Regions from separate parts of the Salinicola sp. V024 genome, predicted to be linked through region 2. Evidence: predicted binding sites of a transcription regulator. Region 2 holds the regulator's gene; each other region holds the start of a gene.
The links. The regulator LexA, encoded in region 2, represses DNA repair genes until DNA is damaged. The targets are predictions, from matches to a motif close to TACTGTNTANNTANACAGTA.
Positions count from the first base shown of each region.

Region 1 (6,074 bases), on a different contig from region 2:
GATCGCGCTTGACCTTCTCGGCCACCGCCTTGATCCGCTCGACCGAGCCGACCGATGTGCCTCCGAACTTCTGTACGTATAGCGCCATGAGTCTGCTTATCGCTCCTTAGCGTTGACGTCCGGCGCGAACGCCGGACGTGAATGCATTTAGCCGAGCCTCTCAGTCCTGGCTCAGCTTCTGCGCGACCCAGGCCGGTACGCTTTCCAGAGCCGCCGGCAGCTGTGACGGATCGCTACCGCCCGCCTGGGCCATGTCCGGGCGACCACCGCCCTTGCCGCCTACCTGCGCGGCGACGTGATTGACCAGCTCGCCCGCCTTGACCCTGGCGGTCAGATCGTCGGTGACACCGGCGATCAGGCTGACCTTGCCATCCTGGGATGTCGCCAGTACCAGCACACCCGAGCCCAACTTCTGCTTGAGCTGATCGTGCAGGCCCCGCAACTCCTTGCCCGAGATGCCCTCGAGCTGGGTCGCCAGCACCTTGATGCCGGCCACGTCCCGGGCTTCCTCCAACAGGTCATTACCGGTCGCACTCGCCAGCTTGGCCTTGAGCCGTTCGAGCTCTTTCTCCAGCGATCGCTGACGCTCGAGAACGGCGTCCAGACGCTCGACGACCTGCTCGGGCTTGGCCTTGAGTCGCTCGCCGACGGCGTTCAGTTCACGCTCCTGGGCATCGAACCAGGCCAGGGCCCCTTCTCCGCTGACCGCCTCGATACGACGCACGCCAGCTGCGGTACCCGACTCGGCGACGATATGGAACGGGCCGATATCGCCACTGCGCGCCACGTGAGTGCCCCCGCAAAGCTCGATCGAGAAGTCGTCGCTGCCGATGGTCAGCACGCGAACGCTATCGGCGTATTTAGCTTCGAACAGCGCTCGCGCGCCCTTGGCCTTCGCCTCGTCGAGCGTCATCAACTCGGTCCGGGTCGGCGCGTTGGCCATGATCTGAGCATTGACGATCCGCTCGACCTGCGCCAGCTGATCCGGGGTGACCGGCTCGAAATGGCTGAAGTCGAAACGCAGACGCTCGGCGCTGACCAGCGATCCCTTCTGCTGTACATGATCGCCGAGGGTCAGACGTAGCGCCTCGTGCATCAAATGCGTTGCCGAGTGGTTGCGCATCGTTGCCTGGCGCAGCGAAGGATCCACCTGCGGCGCGAGACGCTCGCCGACCGCCAGGCGACCGCCGACCATCAGCCCTTCATGCAGATGATGCCCGGCCTGCTTGCGCGTATTGGTGACCTGAAAGCGGCCATCGTTCGCCTGCAGATAGCCCGTGTCGCCCACCTGGCCGCCCGATTCAGCATAGAACGGTGTGCGATCCAGCACCACGACGCCTCTCTGGCCCTCCTCGAGAGCCTCCAGCGCATTGCCCTCGCTGTCGACGATCGCCTTTACCACCGACGAATCCTCAAGACGGTCATAACCGGTGAACTCGGTGCTGCCCTCGAGCTCGAGCGCAGCGCCGTAGTCACCGCCGAACTGGCTGGCGGCCCGCGCCCGCTGCCGCTGAGCTTCGAGCTCGCGTTCGAACCCGGTCTCGTCGAGCGTGACGCCACGCTCGCGACAGACGTCCGCGGTCAAATCATAGGGGAAGCCGTAGGTATCGTAGAGCTTGAAGATCGTCTCGCCAGGCAGAACCTCGCCCTCGAGTGCCGAGAGCGCCTCTTCCAGCAGGCCCATGCCGTGATCCAGCGTGCGCGCGAACTGCTGCTCCTCCTTCAACAGTACGCGCTCGATCTGATCGCGCGCCTGGTGCAGTTCGGGATAGGCTTCGCCCATCTCCGCATCCAGTGCCGCCACCAGCTTGTGAAAGAACGGCTCGCTGGCCCCGAGCTTGTGACCATGGCGCACGGCGCGACGAATGATCCGCCGCAGCACGTAACCCCGGCCTTCGTTGGACGGCAGCACGCCATCGACGATCAGAAAGGCACAGGAGCGGATATGATCGGCGATGACGCGTAGCGACGGCGTCTTGATATCGTCGTGACCGGTTACCTCGGCCGCCGCCAGCAATAGGTTCTGGAACAGATCGATCTCGTAGTTGGAGTGCACGCCCTGCATCACCGCAGCCATGCGCTCCAGCCCCATGCCGGTATCGATCGACGGCTTGGGCAGCGGGTTCATGTTGCCGGAAGCGTCACGATCGAACTGCATGAAGACGAGGTTCCAGACCTCGATGTAGCGATCGCCGTCCTCTTCCGGACTCCCCGGCGGGCCACCCCAGACCTCGGGACCGTGGTCGTAGAAGATTTCCGAACACGGGCCACAGGGGCCGGTATCGCCCATCTGCCAAAAGTTGTCTTCGTCCAGCCGCGACAGCCGCGCCGGATCGACGCCGATGTCGTCGATCCAGATCCTGGCGGCTTCATCGTCGCTGATATGGACGGTCACCCAGAGCTTGTCCTTGGGCAATCCCAGCACGTCGGTAATGAAGGACCAGGCATAGCGAATCGCGTCGGCCTTGAAGTAGTCGCCGAAGCTGAAGTTGCCCATCATCTCGAAAAACGTGTGGTGACGGGCGGTGTAGCCGACGTTGTCCAGGTCGTTATGCTTGCCGCCGGCACGCACACAACGCTGCGCCGAGGTGGCGCGCACGTACGGGCGTTGATCCCGGCCGAGAAACGCATCCTTGAACGGCACCATGCCGGCGTTGGTGAAGAGGAGCGTCGGGTCGTTTTCCGGCACCAGAGAGGCGGAAGGCACGATGGTGTGTCCGCGCTCCTCGAAGTAGCTCAGGAAAGCCTGTCTGATTTCTGCACTTTTCATAAACAATCCGTGGCGATAGGCGCGCCCACGGCGGCTAGCAGACCACGTGGCAACGCAAAATCCGGCATCGGAAAGGCGCCATGAGCACCTCTCCGGCCATCGCAAAGCGCATTAGTATAACGTGGTCGGCCGATAGTCTGTCGAGTGCGACACCGCTGTCGCCGAAATTTGGCGCTCCCGGCGATCGTGCGCGACTAGAGATAAGGCAGGAAGGGAAAGGAGAAGATAGAGGAAGAGGAAGAGAATCGAGCGACCCGCGACTCGCGTATCAGCGTCTTGATATCACGCATCGTCCTGCCAGGCACAAGCCATGGCATGACGAACGTGGTCGAACTCGAACCCGCGCCCCGCAAGGAAGCGCTCGCGCTTGGCCCGTTCGCGAGGCGCGGCGCCCGGGCCGTCGAACCGCTTGGCCAGCGCCTGGCAGGCCAATGTTTGCCAATCAGGCGATTCCGTCTCAAAAGCCAACGTCATCAGCGGTTCGGAGATTCCTCGCTGTCCCAGATCGACTCGGATCCTGACCGGCCCCTGACCCCGCGCGACACGCGAGCGCACGAACACCTCGGCGAAGCGCGCATCGGATTGGAGCCCGTCGCGAGCCAGGTCATCCAGCGTCGCACGAATCTCTTCGCTTTCCACCCCTTTGGCATGCAGCCGGTTTTCCAGCTCGACGCGAGAGTACTCACGCCGAGCCAGAAATCGAATGGCCACATCTCGAGGGGAGGCGTCTCTAGAAGAGCCGCCCCCGGGAGAAGCGCCCCGGGGGGAATCCCCATCGTCACGATCGAACATCGAAGACAACCGCCCGCTGGCTTAGAGCAGCGTATCGCTGGCGTCGTCGCTTTCGGCGACGGCAGCTTCGGGCGTTTTTTCCTTGGGTTCCGGTGTGGCCAATAGCTGGGCCCGGATCTGGGTCTCGATTTCGGTCATGATCTCGGGATGCTCCTCGAGATACTGCGCGGCGTTGGCCTTGCCCTGACCGATCTTGCTGCCGTTGTAGCTATACCAGGCACCAGCCTTGTCGACCAGGTTGCACTGCACGCCCAGATCGATCACCTCACCCGCGTGGTAGATGCCCTTTCCGTACAGAATCTGGAACTCCGCCTGGCGGAACGGTGGCGCCACCTTGTTCTTGACCACCTTGACCCGGGTTTCGTTACCGGTGACCTCGTCACCCTGCTTCACCGCACCGATGCGTCGAATGTCGAGGCGAACACTGGAATAGAACTTCAGCGCATTACCACCGGTGGTGGTTTCGGGGCTACCGAACATCACGCCGATCTTCATGCGGATCTGGTTGATGAACACCACCATGCAATTGGCGTTCTTGATATTGCCGGTGATCTTGCGCAGTGCCTGCGACATCAGACGCGCCTGCAGGCCGACGTGGGAGTCGCCCATCTCGCCTTCGATCTCGGCACGTGGCGTCAGCGCCGCAACGGAGTCGATGATGATGGCATCGACACCCCCCGAGCGCACCAGCATGTCGCAGATCTCCAGCGCCTGCTCGCCGGTGTCCGGCTGCGAGACCAGCAGATCGTCGAGATTGACGCCCAGCTTCTCGGCGTAGCTCGGGTCGAGTGCGTGCTCGGCATCGATGAAAGCGCAGGTCTTGCCGTCTCTCTGGGCCTGGGCAATGACCGATAGCGTCAGCGTGGTCTTGCCCGAGGATTCGGGCCCGAATATCTCGACGACACGGCCGTACGGCAGCCCGCCGACACCCAGCGCGATATCCAGCCCCAGAGACCCCGTCGACACGACCGGAATCGCGGTACGCGGGGTATCACCCAGACGCATCACGGTGCCCTTGCCGAATTGGCGATCGATCTGTGACAGAGCCGCATTGAGTGCCTTGCTGCGGTTTTCGTCCTGTGCCATGAACGTCTCCTATGAATGCGCAGGGTGAGTCGGGGTAGCGCCGCTCACGGCGATCGGCTCACGTACTGATTTGTCGTGCACTGTTTATCATGCACTGTATGGTTAGACAGTAGTATGGCGAAAAAAACCTTGCGCGCCTATCCCCGACCCAAGATTTTCGACCATGTCTTCACGGAAAGCCATGGGCGGGGCCTCTGCCATGTGGACTAAGCAACGGTACCGTTCTCCAGCAGCGAATCGAGCAATCCGGCTAGTGCCACCGCAACGGCCAGATCGCGCACGCCCCGACGGTCGCCGGGCAGATGATGACATTTCACGCGCTGGCGGCGTTCGTCGCCCCAGGCAAACCACACCGTGCCCACAGGCTTGTCGAGACTCCCGCCACCGGGGCCGGCAACGCCACTGATCGCCACGCCCAGCTCCGCCCCGCTACCGCGGCAGGCGCCGGCCACCATTTCCCGCACCGTCTCCTCGCTGACGGCGCCATGAACGTTCAGCGTATCGGGCGAAACGCCCAGCATTCGCTGCTTGGCGACGTTAGCGTAGGTGACGTAACCGGTTTCGAAATACGCGGAGCTACCGGCTATCGCGGTGATCGCACTGGCAACGCCGCCGCCGGTACAGGATTCCGCCGTCGTCACTCGAATACCTCGCGCCAGACAGGCTTCGCCCAGGCGCCGCGACAGCTCGTCGGGGCCCAGCTCGATATCGACAGGCAATCCGGATTGCGGCATGCGTGGCTTTCCTCCTAGGCAAATCGCGCGTGTGCAAAGTTGGCGTGTCCCAGCGAGACGTGAAAATTGGGACGCACGTCCGGCAACGGCCCGCACGCGAACCGCGACCTTCACGCCGATGGAAACCGGCTGCCTCCCAGTATGCGGGGAATCGGCATTGATGCAACGCAGCGCTCGACCGTATCGACCAAGGATTCGGAAAACGGGTTCGGGAAACCGCAGTCATCGGTGGCGGCAGTGAATTCCACGAAAGTGATGGTGACGACAGTGACCTTGGCGACAGTGACATGGTGGCAATGACGTTGAGATCGGCAACGAGACGATAGCGGCCGCTTCAACGCGAACCGTGGGAGTCCTCGTTCGGCGGCGGCAGCACGGCCGGATGACGTGCGGCCAGCTCGGCCACCGCAATTTCCAGCAGCACGACAGCCAACTCACTGAGATTGACGTTGCGTTGACTGGCCTCGATCGCCAGTAACCGATAGGTGGAGTCGCTGAGATGGTTGAGCACCAACCGGGCCATATGGGGGTCCTCGGTAGCCGGTTTTCAACACTGTAACGAGTTATCGGCAGGCACTCAGGCTGAAATCACTAGACCTGATGCCTGATCCCCTCTAAGGCAGCCATGAGAGGGTAAGGCAGCCATGAGAGGGTAAGGCAGCCATGAGCGTGTAGAGTCGACAAGCCAATCA
Region 1 is NZ_JBQXYB010000003.1:53,154-59,227, forward strand. It holds gene ACUN9V_RS06160 (aspartate kinase) at 1-88, opposite strand, end outside; gene alaS (alanine--tRNA ligase) at 161-2,770, opposite strand; gene ACUN9V_RS06170 (regulatory protein RecX) at 3,053-3,562, opposite strand; gene recA (recombinase RecA) at 3,584-4,648, opposite strand; gene ACUN9V_RS06180 (CinA family protein) at 4,855-5,382, opposite strand; gene ACUN9V_RS06185 (hypothetical protein) at 5,717-5,905, opposite strand.
Region 1: the regulator LexA is predicted to act here: its motif matches at 4,741-4,760, upstream of recA (recombinase RecA).

Region 2 (6,074 bases):
GATCTTCGGCGGTGGCCGACGACCGAACCGCTACCTTGAGCTGGGGATGCTTGGCCTGCAACGTCTGATAGGCATCGGCCAGCGCCTGTTCGAAAGCCGGCGGCAGCGGCGTGTCGATCACCCATTGGCGAACTTTCTCGCCCACCTTGGCCAGCATCTCGGTGTCGTCGACGTCAAGCCGGGAAAGCTCGGCATTGATTCGATCGTTCAACCCATCATGGGCGAGAAACTCGCGATAGGCATGGGCCGTGGTGGCAAAGCCGCCCGGCACGGTAACGCCAGCGTCCGCCAGGTTGGAGATCATCTCTCCGAGTGAGGCGTTCTTGCCCCCGACGCGCTCGACGTCAGACATTCCCAATTGCTCGAAAGTGATGATGAAGGGTTCCAAAGTCATCTCCTGGTCGTCTCGGCTGGCCGCCGTTCATCGCCGTCTATCGAACATGGCTTATTGAACATGGCTCATTGAACATGGCGCGTTCCGCTGCACCTTGATGGAGCCAGAAGCTAACAGGCGGCCATAGGCTTAGCCAGAAGTTTAAGGGCGTAGAGTTTGGAGTATTTCTACAGGAATTCGGGGATTTTCAGGTTTCCTGTAGTCGCCGTCGCTCGACGGCAACGAGTTGCCCGCAGGGGGATTTTGGGCCGACAATGGGGGAATCGACACACTCGGATGAACGCCATGCCCCGCACCGCTTTCTTCATCTCCGACGGCACCGGTATTACGGCGGAAACTCTCGGCCGCAGCCTGCTTTCGCAGTTCGAAAACACCGAATTCATCCAGGTCACCAAGCCCTACATCGACACGCTCGACAAGGCCCGTTCGCTGGTCGGCATCATCGAAGCGACCGCCGAACGCGACGGCATTCGTCCGATCGTCATCGATACCATCGTCGATCAAGCGATCCGCAATATCGTCGCCGAGGCATCGGCGTTCAAGGTGGATATTTTCTCCACCTTCCTCGCGCCGCTGGAAGAAGAACTGGAGACGCATTCCACCTATACCGTCGGCCGCACCCACGCGATCGGCCGTGACGACGTCTATATGCATCGGATCGAGGCGGTCAATTTCGCCCTCGACAACGACGATGGGGCGAGGACGCATCAATATCAGGAGGCGGATGTCATCTTGATCGGCGTCTCCCGTTGCGGCAAGACGCCCACCTCGCTCTATCTCGCGCTGCAGTTCGGCATCCGCGCGGCCAACTATCCGCTGACCGAAGACGATCTCGACGAGAACGGGATTCTCAACCTGCCCCCCTCGCTGGCCAAGCACCGCCACAAGCTGTTCGGGTTGACCATCGATGCTCGTCGGCTGGCGGCCATTCGTACCGAGCGCCGGCCCGACAGTCGCTACTGCTCGATGGACCAATGCATGCAGGAGATCGGCCAGGCCGAAGCGCTGTACCGCCGCCACAATATCTCCTACATCGACACGACACGCTTCTCGATCGAGGAGATCTCGACCCGGATGATCAACGAATCCGGACTGCAGAGACGCTTCAGCCCGCGGTGAGCGGGCTGAAGGAGAGGCTCATGCACGGCCGAGCCGTGCGGCGGCTGTCGGGCGTCGCGTCATGAACCCCTAGCCCTAGCCCTAGTCCTAGTCACAAACCCTTGGGAGCGAAAATCCCTGGTGCGTTGCGCCAGTATCCCTTGTAGTCCATGCCAAAACCGAACACGTAGCGGTCGACGACCTCCAGCCCACAGTAGTCGGCCTTGAGGTTCGGCGTGGTCTTGCGGTCGTGACGCTTGTCGACCAGGACCGCCGTCGAGATGCTGGCAGCGCCGGCCTGTCGGCAGTAATCGAGTATCGCGGCGAGCGTCGCTCCTTCGTCGAGGATGTCATCGACGATCACCACATGACGGCCGGCCATCGGTACTTCCGGCGAAACGCGCCAGAACAGTTCGCCGCCCCGAATGCCGCCGCGATATCGTGTGGCATGGAGATAGTCGACTTCCAACGGAAATCCGAGCCGGGTCAGCAAGTGCCCGGTCGTGATCAGACCGCCATTCATGACGCAGTAGAAGACCGGAAGCTTATCGCCCAGCTCGCGGGTGATGTCGGCTGCCATGCGATCCAGCGCCTGCTCGACCTGAACCTGGTCGATCAGGCAGTCTGCGTTGTCCATCACTTCCTGCATCGAACTCAGGGCATCAATCGGTGGGGAGTCAGTCATTGTTTACCATTCACCATGAAAAACACGGCGACAGACCCGGACGCTGCCACCGTAGAAAATATCAATATCCACTATCGCTCATTCGGACTCGTTGAGCGCCTTGAGACGGGCATGGGTCCGCCGCCAGCGGGAGATGGCCGCCAGTGACTCAAGACTGGGCCGGGCGCGGGCGTAACGCAGTTTGGCGATGCGCTGGGCCTGGCGCCCTTCGCAGGCAGCGACCACCGCGCGGGCGTCGGCAGGGGCATTGCAGATCACCGCCATATCGCAACCGGCATTCCAGGCCGCCTCGGCGCGTTCACCCGGCGTTCCGGCGGTGTGGGCCGCGGCCATCGTCAAATCATCCGAGAAGATCGCGCCCTTGAAACCCAGCTCTTCGCGCAGCATGCCCAGCCAGCTGGGGGAGAAACCGGCCGGGCGATCGTCGAAGGCGGAATAAATGACGTGGGCCGGCATGATGCCGTCGAGCTTGCCTGCCAGCCGGGCGAACGGGATCAGGTCGTGCTCTCGCAGAGCGGCCAACGGCCGTGGATCTTCAGCGATCTTGAAATGAGAATCCTGACGCGCCCCGCCGTGACCCGGGAAATGCTTGCCGATCGCGACCAGGCCCGATTCGTGCAGCCCATCGACGAAAGCGCCAGCCAGCGCGCTCACCACTTCGGGATCCGGCGAAAAGCTGCGCGAGCCGATCGCCGGCGACTGATCGTCATCGAGGTCGAGGACCGGGGCAAAGGTCAGATCGAAACCGCAGGCCGCCATCTCCATGCCCAGCAGCCAACCGGTATCCTGCGTCAGCGTCAGTGCGGCCTCGGGAGACTCGGCGAACTGACGACCCAGCGTCGCCATGGCCGGTATCTGCGTCACGCCATCCTTCAGGCGCTGTACGCGGCCACCTTCCTGATCGACGGCCACCAGGATATCGGGACGACATTCGCGAATCTGGCCGATCAGCGCCTGGGTGGTGGCGACATCCGGCGTATTTCTGGCAAACAGCAAGACGCCACCGACCTCCGGGCGGGAGATCAACTGGCGCTCCTCATCACGCAGCCGCGTGCCTTCCACATCCAGCATGACCGGACCGAGAGGTTGAGTCATAGCAAACACCTGAGACCATTGAGCGCCCGATTCTAGACGACACCGAAGACGCATGACAGAGGCAGCGTGACGCAAGGCTATCCGGACACGCGATTCCGACGTCCTGTTCTGACGCCCTGTTTCGACGCCCTGTTCTGGCGCCCTATGGCATCCGCCTTGTGGCGTCGGTTCTATCGCTTCAATCGGCCAGCGGTGCGTGCGCCTCCAGCGCAGCGGGGAGCGGCGCCTGCATGCCGGCAACCACCACCGGGCGCAGATGCCGGATTAGCTCGCGTACCGTCATATGATCCTGATATTCGTTGTCGGCGATATCGCGCAGCGCATCCAGGCCGGAGAGCGTGAATACCACCGTGCCCAGCATGAAATGCAGCCGCCAGAATCGCTCGACGTCCGGTAAATCCGGCGTTGCCAGGCGCAGGCACTCGACGAAGCGATGAAAGGTTTCGCCGTAGTGCTCCTGAATATAACGCCGCAGATGCCCCTGAGCCTGGGTATAGGCGAGCCCGAGCAGCTTCATGAATATCTTGAGGCTATTGCGCTCGGCGGGCACCTCCAGAACGCTGGTGGCGAGCTGCTCGAGCAGGACCTCGAGCGGGATCTGCTTACCTCGATAGCGGGACTCCAGTTCATCGAGCGCCGTATTGAGACGCGCCGCGAACGGATCGAGGTAGCGGGCGAATACCGCCTGGATCAGCGACTTCTTGGATCCGAAATGGTAGTTCACCGCAGCCAGGTTCACCTTGGCCCGGGTAGTGATGTTGCGCAGCGAGGTTTCTGCGAAACCCTTCTCGGCGAACAGGATCTCCGCCGTATCGAGAATGCGAGTAACGGTATCGGGTGGAGCCATCTCATACCTCGCGCCTGAGAACAACGACTTAGAACGGTCATGATTCTAATCATTCGGGGACAGCCCGCACAATCAGGCATTCGGCCAGCCCATCGCCAGGTCCAGTCTGGAGCGATAAAGCCCCTTCCCTCATCGAAGATGACTGGATACAATTCCAGGCTGTATACATGAACACGCCTGGTCGCATGCCAGGTTCGAAACGCCTGGCGATTCAACAGGCCAGTACATGCCTGGCAATTCGACAGGCCCGCACATGCCTGGCAATTCGACAGGCCCGCACATGCCTGGCAATTCAACAGGCCCGCACACGCCTGACTGACATAGCGACACGGGCAAGGGAGAGACCGATGGCGAGACCCCTCACCGCACGGCAGCAGAATGTCTATGACTTTATCGTCAAGACAATGAGCGAATTCGGTTACCCACCGACGCGCGCCGAAATCGCCCGCGCACTGGGATTTCGGTCCCCCAATGCCGCGGAAGAGCATCTGCGCGCACTGGATCGCAAAGGCGTGATTCGGATGATCCCGGGCACTTCCCGCGGCATTCGTCTGCCGGCGAGTGCCGTCGAGCCCGAACCGGAGGAGGCTTCCCCCCTCGGCCTGCCGATCATCGGGAGCGTAGCCGCCGGTAGCCCGATGCTCGCCACCGAACATATCGATCGCTACTGCCCGCTACCGGCTGACTATTTCTCGCCGAGCGCGGACTATCTGCTGAGAGTTCGCGGTCTCTCCATGAAAGACGCCGGTATTTTCGATGGCGACCTGCTCGCCGTTCACCGTACTCAGCAGATTCGCAATGGCCAGATCGTCGTCGCAAGGCTCGAGGACGATGTCACCGTCAAACGCTTCCAGCGTGAAGGGCGCCGCGTCACGCTGCTCGCCGAGAATCCCGACTTCGAACCGATCGTGATCGACCTCGAGCATCAGCATCTCGAAATCGAAGGGCTTGGCGTCGGCGTCATCCGTGGCGGCAACGGCGCCGGCCTGCATTGATCGTGCTCTTCTAGCGACATGCGCAAGATTCTGCACGCCGACTGCGACTGTTTCTACGCCGCTGTCGAAATGCGCGACGATCCCGCGCTGAAGGAAGTCCCTCTGGCGATCGGCGGCAGCGCCGATCGTCGTGGTGTTGTGGCGACCTGCAACTATCCCGCTCGACACTACGGCGTGCATTCGGCCATGCCCACGGCCAGAGCATTGCGACTCTGCCCTCAGCTGAAAATTCTGCCGCCAGACTTCAACAAGTACCGAGATGTCTCCCAACAGATTCAGGCCATCTTCCATGAACTGACACCGTGGGTCGAACCGCTGTCTCTCGACGAGGCCTACCTCGACGTCACCGAGGTCACCCGATTTCAAGGCAGTGCTACCTGGATGGCCCAGTGGCTGAAGCAGGAAGCGTTGGAGAGAACCGGCATCGTGATCTCGGTCGGAGTCGCGCCCAACAAGTTTCTTGCCAAGATAGCCAGCGACTGGGACAAACCCGACGGCCTGTTCGTGATTCCCCCCGAGCAGACGGAGTCCTTCATCACCGACCTGCCGGTCAAGAAACTCCACGGCGTCGGGCCGGCCACCGCCGCCAAGCTCGACTCGCTGGGCATCGCCAACTGCGCCGATTTACGCGCCCAGCCGCTGGACCGATTACTCGATCAGTTCGGCAAGTTCGGGCAGCGCCTTCACGAACTGGCCCAAGGTATCGACGAGCGACCGGTCAATGTCTCCCGCGAACGCAAGTCGGTCAGCGTGGAAACCACCTATGATCGCGATCTACCGGCGCTGGCCAGTTGCCATCAGGCGCTGATACCGCTGATCGAGAAACTGCACGAACGGCTGGCGAGGCACGGCGATCCCGCCATCAACAAGCAGTTCATCAAGGTACGTTTCAACGACTTCGCCAGCACCACCCAGGAAACCGGCGCCAGCGGGATTATCGACGCGCGATTTCACGAGCTG
Region 2 is NZ_JBQXYB010000005.1:168,968-175,041, reverse strand. It holds gene ppsA (phosphoenolpyruvate synthase) at 1-394, opposite strand, end outside; gene ppsR (posphoenolpyruvate synthetase regulatory kinase/phosphorylase PpsR) at 680-1,513, shown strand; gene ACUN9V_RS10135 (hypoxanthine-guanine phosphoribosyltransferase) at 1,605-2,177, opposite strand; gene nagZ (beta-N-acetylhexosaminidase) at 2,256-3,272, opposite strand; gene ACUN9V_RS10125 (TetR/AcrR family transcriptional regulator) at 3,451-4,119, opposite strand; gene lexA (transcriptional repressor LexA) at 4,467-5,114, shown strand; gene dinB (DNA polymerase IV) at 5,133-6,074, shown strand, end outside.

Region 3 (6,074 bases), on a different contig from region 2:
AATTGCTCGCGCCCGATTCGGATCGATGTGGAAGACGGTTCCCGAGAGGAGGGCGGTTTTGCCGATGCTGGCGGCGAGGAGAACAGGTCGTCGTGGCTGTCATCGCCGTCCCGCCAGGTCACGTCCGGGGGCGGCACGCCAGCCATCAACAGTTGACGCGCCCGTTCGCGCCACTCGTCGAAATCGCGAGCGTGAGCGATACGTGGCGCCGTTGACGATGAATCAGGATTCATGGCGAAAGCTCCGGCTGATGGCTCGCGCGCTTGCGGTGCACGGACCTACCACAGCGCCATCTGGGCAGGCTGAGGTGCGGTCAGGCTCTGGCGCAGGCGGGAGCTGTCCAGGTTGGCGTCGGCGGGGCGGTAGTCCTGGGTGACGACGAACGGAGGCATGGTGTCGAGCCGGCAGCGCAGTGCGACCAGATCCTGATAGCGGATGCGCCGCAGGCGTCGCAGATCGACCAGCCGCTGCACGCTGCGCAGGCCGATGCCCGGGACGCGGGCGATCATCGCCGGTTCGGCGCGATTGAGATCGACCGGGAAGTCGTTGCGGTGGGCCAGCGCCCAGGCCAGCTTGGGGTCGATCTCCAGATCCAGGTTGCCCGGCGCATTCAGCAGCTCTTCGGCCTGAAAACCGTAACTGCGGATCAGGAAATCGGCCTGATACAGTCGATGTTCCCGCAGCAGCGGTGGGGCGGCCTGGGGTAATCCGGCCGGGCGCTCGGGAATCGGGCTGAACGCCGAGTAATAGACGCGCTTGAGACGAAAATCCCGATAGAGATGCTGCGCGGATTGCAGAATCGTACGGTCATCGGTGGCGTCCGCACCGACGATCATCTGCGTACTCTGACCGCCGGGCGCATAGCGCGGCGCCTGTCGTTTGGGATTGTTGCTGCGAACCGGATGGCGGGCATCCTGACGGGCGTCGTCGTTGGCGGCATCGATTCGCTGACGCATGTGGCCCATGGCGGAATGAATGGTACCCAGCTCTTTCTCCGGCGCCAGCGTCTTCAGGCTGGTCAACGTCGGCAGTTCGATGTTCGCACTCAGCCGGTCGGCGTAACGGCCGGCTTCCTCGAGCAGTTTGGGGTCCGCTTCCGGGATCGCCTTGAGATGGATGTAGCCGCGGAATTGATGCGTCTCCCGGAGTGACCTTGCCACCTGAATCATCTGCTCCATGGTGTAGTCGCTGGAGCGAATGATGCCGGAGCTCAGGAACAGTCCGCTGATGGTATTGCGGCGATAGAACGATAGCGTCAAGCGGACCACTTCCTCCGGCGTGAAGCGCGCTCGAGGCACGTTGCTCGAACGCCGATTGACGCAGTACTGGCAGTCGAACAGACAGAAGTTGGTCAGCAGCACCTTGAGCAGGGAGACGCAGCGCCCGTCCGGCGTGAAGCTGTGGCAGATCCCCATGCCGTCAGAGGACCCTAGCCCCGCCTTGCCGCGGGACGAGCGCTTCGGCGCGCCGCTGCTGGCGCATGAAGCGTCGTATTTGGCGGCATCGGCGAGTATGGAAAGCTTGTCGATCAGTTCCATGCAGTGATCCTGTGGTGCGCCTCGAAAACTGGCTTTATATACAGTATTCGAGAATCGCGAGATCGACAAGGTCGGTGATTCGATTTCGGAGCTGACGTTCACGCCGTTACCGTCAGTGGCGTTTCATCCCATAGCGGCCATCTGGCGCTCGACCCAGGCGCGAACGTCGGGGTAGGGGCGCTGGTCGTAGACGCCGAAACCCTTCAGCTGGCGCGCCTTGAGCGGCGTGAAGATCGGCATGGCGAGCCCACACAGAAAGTGGGCGACGCGCTGCGCGCCGGGCACCGGGCCGAGCTGTTCCTGGTGGCGCTGGATCAGCGGTCGGGCGTGGCGTTCGAAATCGTCCTGGGTCAATTCCGGGAGTGCCGGCGCTGCGGGCAAACGAGCGACGTGACCCTGGCAGACCGAACAATGGCCGCAGTTTCGGGCGGCTTGAACAGGCTCGCCGCAGCCTCGGGCGGCTTGAACAGGCTGGCCGCAGTTTCGGGCGGCCTGACTGCGGCTTCGGGCAGTCTGAACGGGCTGGCCGGCGCCGTCGTGAGCGATGGGTTCGTCGCCCTGGAATGAATCGTCACCGAAGTAATCGCCGAGGCGACGGGCCAGGCAGGTGTCCGATTCGAACAGCGCCAGCATGGCTTGCAGCCGTTCGATCTCCGAGGCTTCTCTGGCGTGGCACTCGGCGAGCAGACGGTCGGTCAGGGCGTCGACGTCGATCTCCGATTGGCGCACCTCGTAGACGTCAGTCATGTGCTTGCCTTCCAGCACCACCCAGCCCTTGTCCTGAAAGTACTCGAGCGCGGTGATCACCCGCGAGCGCGAGGCATCGATCTGAGCGTCGACGCCGGCTTGGTAGAGCCGTTCGAAATCCACCGTGCCCCAGGTTTTTGCCATGGCGATGTTGTCCACCAGCAGGCGCACGAAGTCGGCGCGTTCGCCCTGGAATCGCGAGACCAGATCACTGGGCGCTTCGAGATAGCGCAGCCGGTACTCCGCCAGATAGGCAAAGCGGGGCGCGATCACCCCGTGCATCTCGAGCCGGACCAGCAGTGTCTTCAACGGCAGCAGACGAACGTTGCTGTCGCGGGATAGCGTGTTGAGCAGCACCGGCCATTGGCGCTCCGGCCGTTGGCCGGCATCGGCAATTTCGCTCAGCACGTGGCGAATGCCCTCGCGCTCCGGCGTGTCGCCATAGACGAAGTTTTCCAGCACCCGCAGGCCGTCGCGGCCGGCCAGCATCAGGCAGCGCGAGGGGTTGCCGTCGCGTCCGGCGCGACCGATCTCCTGGCTGTAGTTCTCGATCGACTTGGGCAGGTCGTAGTGAATGACGTTGCGGATATCGCCCTTGTCGATGCCCATGCCGAAGGCGATGGTGGCAACGATGCAGGGAATCTCGCCGCTCATGAAACCGCGCTGGATCTGGTCTCGGGTCTCGCTGTCGAGCCCGGCATGATAAGCGCGCACCGAGAAACCCTGCTTCGCCATCGCCGCGGCCACCGATTCGGCGGTCTGCTGGAGAGTGACGTAGATGATGGTCGGCGCTTGTGATCCCGGTTCCGATGTTGGCGCCTGTCGTGGCGATAGCCATTCGACCAGCGCCGGCAGGCGGCTCTCGGTTTCCACCGGATGGACCAGCAGTTCCAGGTTGCTGCGATAGAAGCCGGTGACGATGACGTCATCCAAGGCGATGTCGAACTTGGCGCGCATGTCGTCGATCACCGCCGGTGTCGCGGTAGCGGTCAGCAGCAGCGCCTGGGGGATGCCGAATTCGCGCTGGTAATCCGGCAGCTTCAGATAGTCCGGGCGGAAATTGTGGCCCCACTCGGAAATACAGTGCGCTTCATCGATCACCAGCAGCGAAATCGCGATCTGGCGCAGGAAATGACGAAAGCGCTCGTTCTTCAGTCGCTCCACCGAGACCATCAGAATCTTCAGCTCGCCACTGCGGGCGCGGTCCATGATCGCGCGGGCGGTATCGCGATCCTGGGTCGAGTCGAGGCTCGCGGCCGCCACGCCGTGACGCTGGAGGAATGCCAACTGGTCCTGCATCAGCGCCAGCAGCGGCGAGACCACCAGCGTGAGATGGGGCAAATGCAGCGCCGGCAGTTGATAGCAGAGCGACTTGCCGGCGCCGGTGGCGAAGATCGCCGCCGTCGAGCGCCCGTCGATGACGCTTTCGATCACGGCTTCCTGGCTACCGCGAAAGGCGGGAAAGCCGAATACCTCGAGCAGGGTATCGCGGGGGCTTTTCGTCTCCTGAGCCATATTCTCCTGGGTCATGTTTTCTCCTGGGGCCAGGGTGCGGTCGTATCGGGTGTGGACGCGTCGGACGAGGCGGAATCGGCCGAAGACTCGGCGGGTGACTGGGTCTGGTTCGGCGTCAATGCCGGCTGGGCATACCGCGACGAACGATAGCTGACGCCGTAGCGTAGATGTGGCGCTGCCGGACCGCTGTGGAGTGCCGTGACCCGATCGATGATGGCGCGGTCGGCCAGCGTCAGCCGGTCGAGCATGCGCAGATGCTGCAGCCAGTTGGGGACCAGGAAGACCTCCTGCCACAGATCGCGATCGACAGTGTCGCGGTAGAGCGACCAGCGTTTGGCGCCGTTGCGCAGCCGCAGTTTTCGTAGCGGACGCACGGCGCGAGCGAATTCACGCAGATGTTCGCTGTCGATGCGGTATTCGACCGTCACCATCACCGACCCGCGCGCCGGATTGAAGTCGAAGTCGGGCCTGCTGGTGTGCGCTTCGGGCGCCTCGACCAGGTCGTTGGCATCCAGCTCCGGGAGCTTGGAAGGGAGCAGCAATAGCGCCGAGACGATCAGCAGCGCGCCGGCCAGCATCAACGCCATCTGTACGCCCAACCCTTCGGCCAGCTGCCCCCACAGCAGCGAGCCCAGCGTAAGGCCGCCGTAGAGCGCGGTCTGATACAGCGCCAGGGCGCGAGCCTTGACCCAGTCCGGCACCAGTATCTGGACCGAGGAGTTGTAAGAGGCCACGGCCGCGATCCAGCAGCTGCCGCCGACGATGAGCGCCGGGAACAGCACCCACAAAGTATCGAGGCCGCCGAGGGCCAGCATCACCACGCCCAGCGTCATCGCGGCGAAGCTGATCAGTCGGCTGCTGCCGACCCGCTGGCGGGCCCGGTTGACCAGCGTGCTGCCGGCAATGGCGCCGATGCCCAGGCCGCCGAGCATATAGCCGTAAAGCGAGGCGCTGCCGCTGGGATGCTGGTGGGCCAGTAACGGTAGCAGCGCCCAGAGTGCGCTGGCGGAGATGCCGAAGATGAACGAGCGCATCATCACCAGCCGGGTGACGCTGGAGTACTGCACGAAATGCAGCGCCGCCTTGACGCCTTCCCACAGGCGCTCCGGGGGCAAGGATTTGGGCAGCACCGCGCGTTTCCAGCGCCACAGTGCCGCGATTAGCCCGCAGAAACAGAACACGTTGAGCAGGAAGATCCACGACGGCCCCACCGCCGCCAGCAGCAACCCGCCGATGGCCGGGCCGATGGCACGGGCGGCGTTGTAGTTGACGCTGTTCAGCAGCACGGCGCTCGACACCAGGTTACGCGGCACCTGCTCGTTGACTGCGGCCTGCCAGGCCGGCGTGGTAATCGCACCACCGATCGAGACGCACAGAATCGAGACGATCAGCAAGGTCGGCGACAGGAGATTCAGAAATGCGATCAGGGTAACGAATACGCCGCCCAGCACCTCGATACCCAGGCCGAACAGCATCACCTTGCGGCGATCGTAGTTGTCGGCGATCACCCCGGTGACGATCGACATCAGCACCAACGGCAATGCTGCCGCGACCTGGATCATCGCCACTGCCACCGCGCCGCCATCGTTGGACGTCACTACCCAGGCCGCCGCCACCGACTGCGCCCACACGCCGAGGTTGGCGAACAGGTTGGCGATCCAGATCATCCGGAACGCGGGGACGCCCAGCGGAGCGAAGGTGCTGACATCCGCCGGCCGTGGCGGCGTCTGTTCGGACTCGAGGGTCAGATCACTCTGGCGGGAAACGGGTTGCAGCATGACGAGCTCGCAGACAGGAGGCGAATCGGAAGGCAAAGCCTGAAGATTAGCATCCTTGGTCTGCCTGCGAGGGTCCAGCGCTATCGCTAACCGGCAAGCCTCATGTCAGAAACGATGGGTATCATGGTGACAGCGGCGATGGCCGTTACTGCAGCACCGCGATGGGGCAGGCGTCGGCGGGGTGATTCATGACCCGCATGGGGATGCCGTAGATGGCTTCGAGATTGATGTCGTTCATCATGCTGGCCGGCGCGCCCTCGGCGAGAAGCTTGCCGCTGTGCAGGGCAACCAGATGATCGCAGTAGCGGGCGGCCATGTTGACGTCATGAAGCACGATGACGACGCCGAGGCCCAACTCGCGGCAGAGCTTGCGCACTAGCGCGAGCACTTCGACCTGATGGGCGATATCGAGTGCGGCCAGCGGCTCATCGAGCAGCAGATAGCGGCTGCCCTGGGCCAGCAGCATGGCGAGCCACACCCGCTGACGTTCGCCGCC
Region 3 is NZ_JBQXYB010000001.1:277,062-283,135, forward strand. It holds gene ACUN9V_RS01230 (TIGR03915 family putative DNA repair protein) at 1-233, opposite strand, end outside; gene ACUN9V_RS01235 (putative DNA modification/repair radical SAM protein) at 279-1,538, opposite strand; gene ACUN9V_RS01240 (RecQ family ATP-dependent DNA helicase) at 1,662-3,815, opposite strand; gene ACUN9V_RS01245 (MFS transporter) at 3,812-5,578, opposite strand; gene ACUN9V_RS01250 (ABC transporter ATP-binding protein) at 5,724-6,074, opposite strand, start outside.
Region 3: the regulator LexA is predicted to act here: its motif matches at 1,565-1,584, upstream of ACUN9V_RS01235 (putative DNA modification/repair radical SAM protein).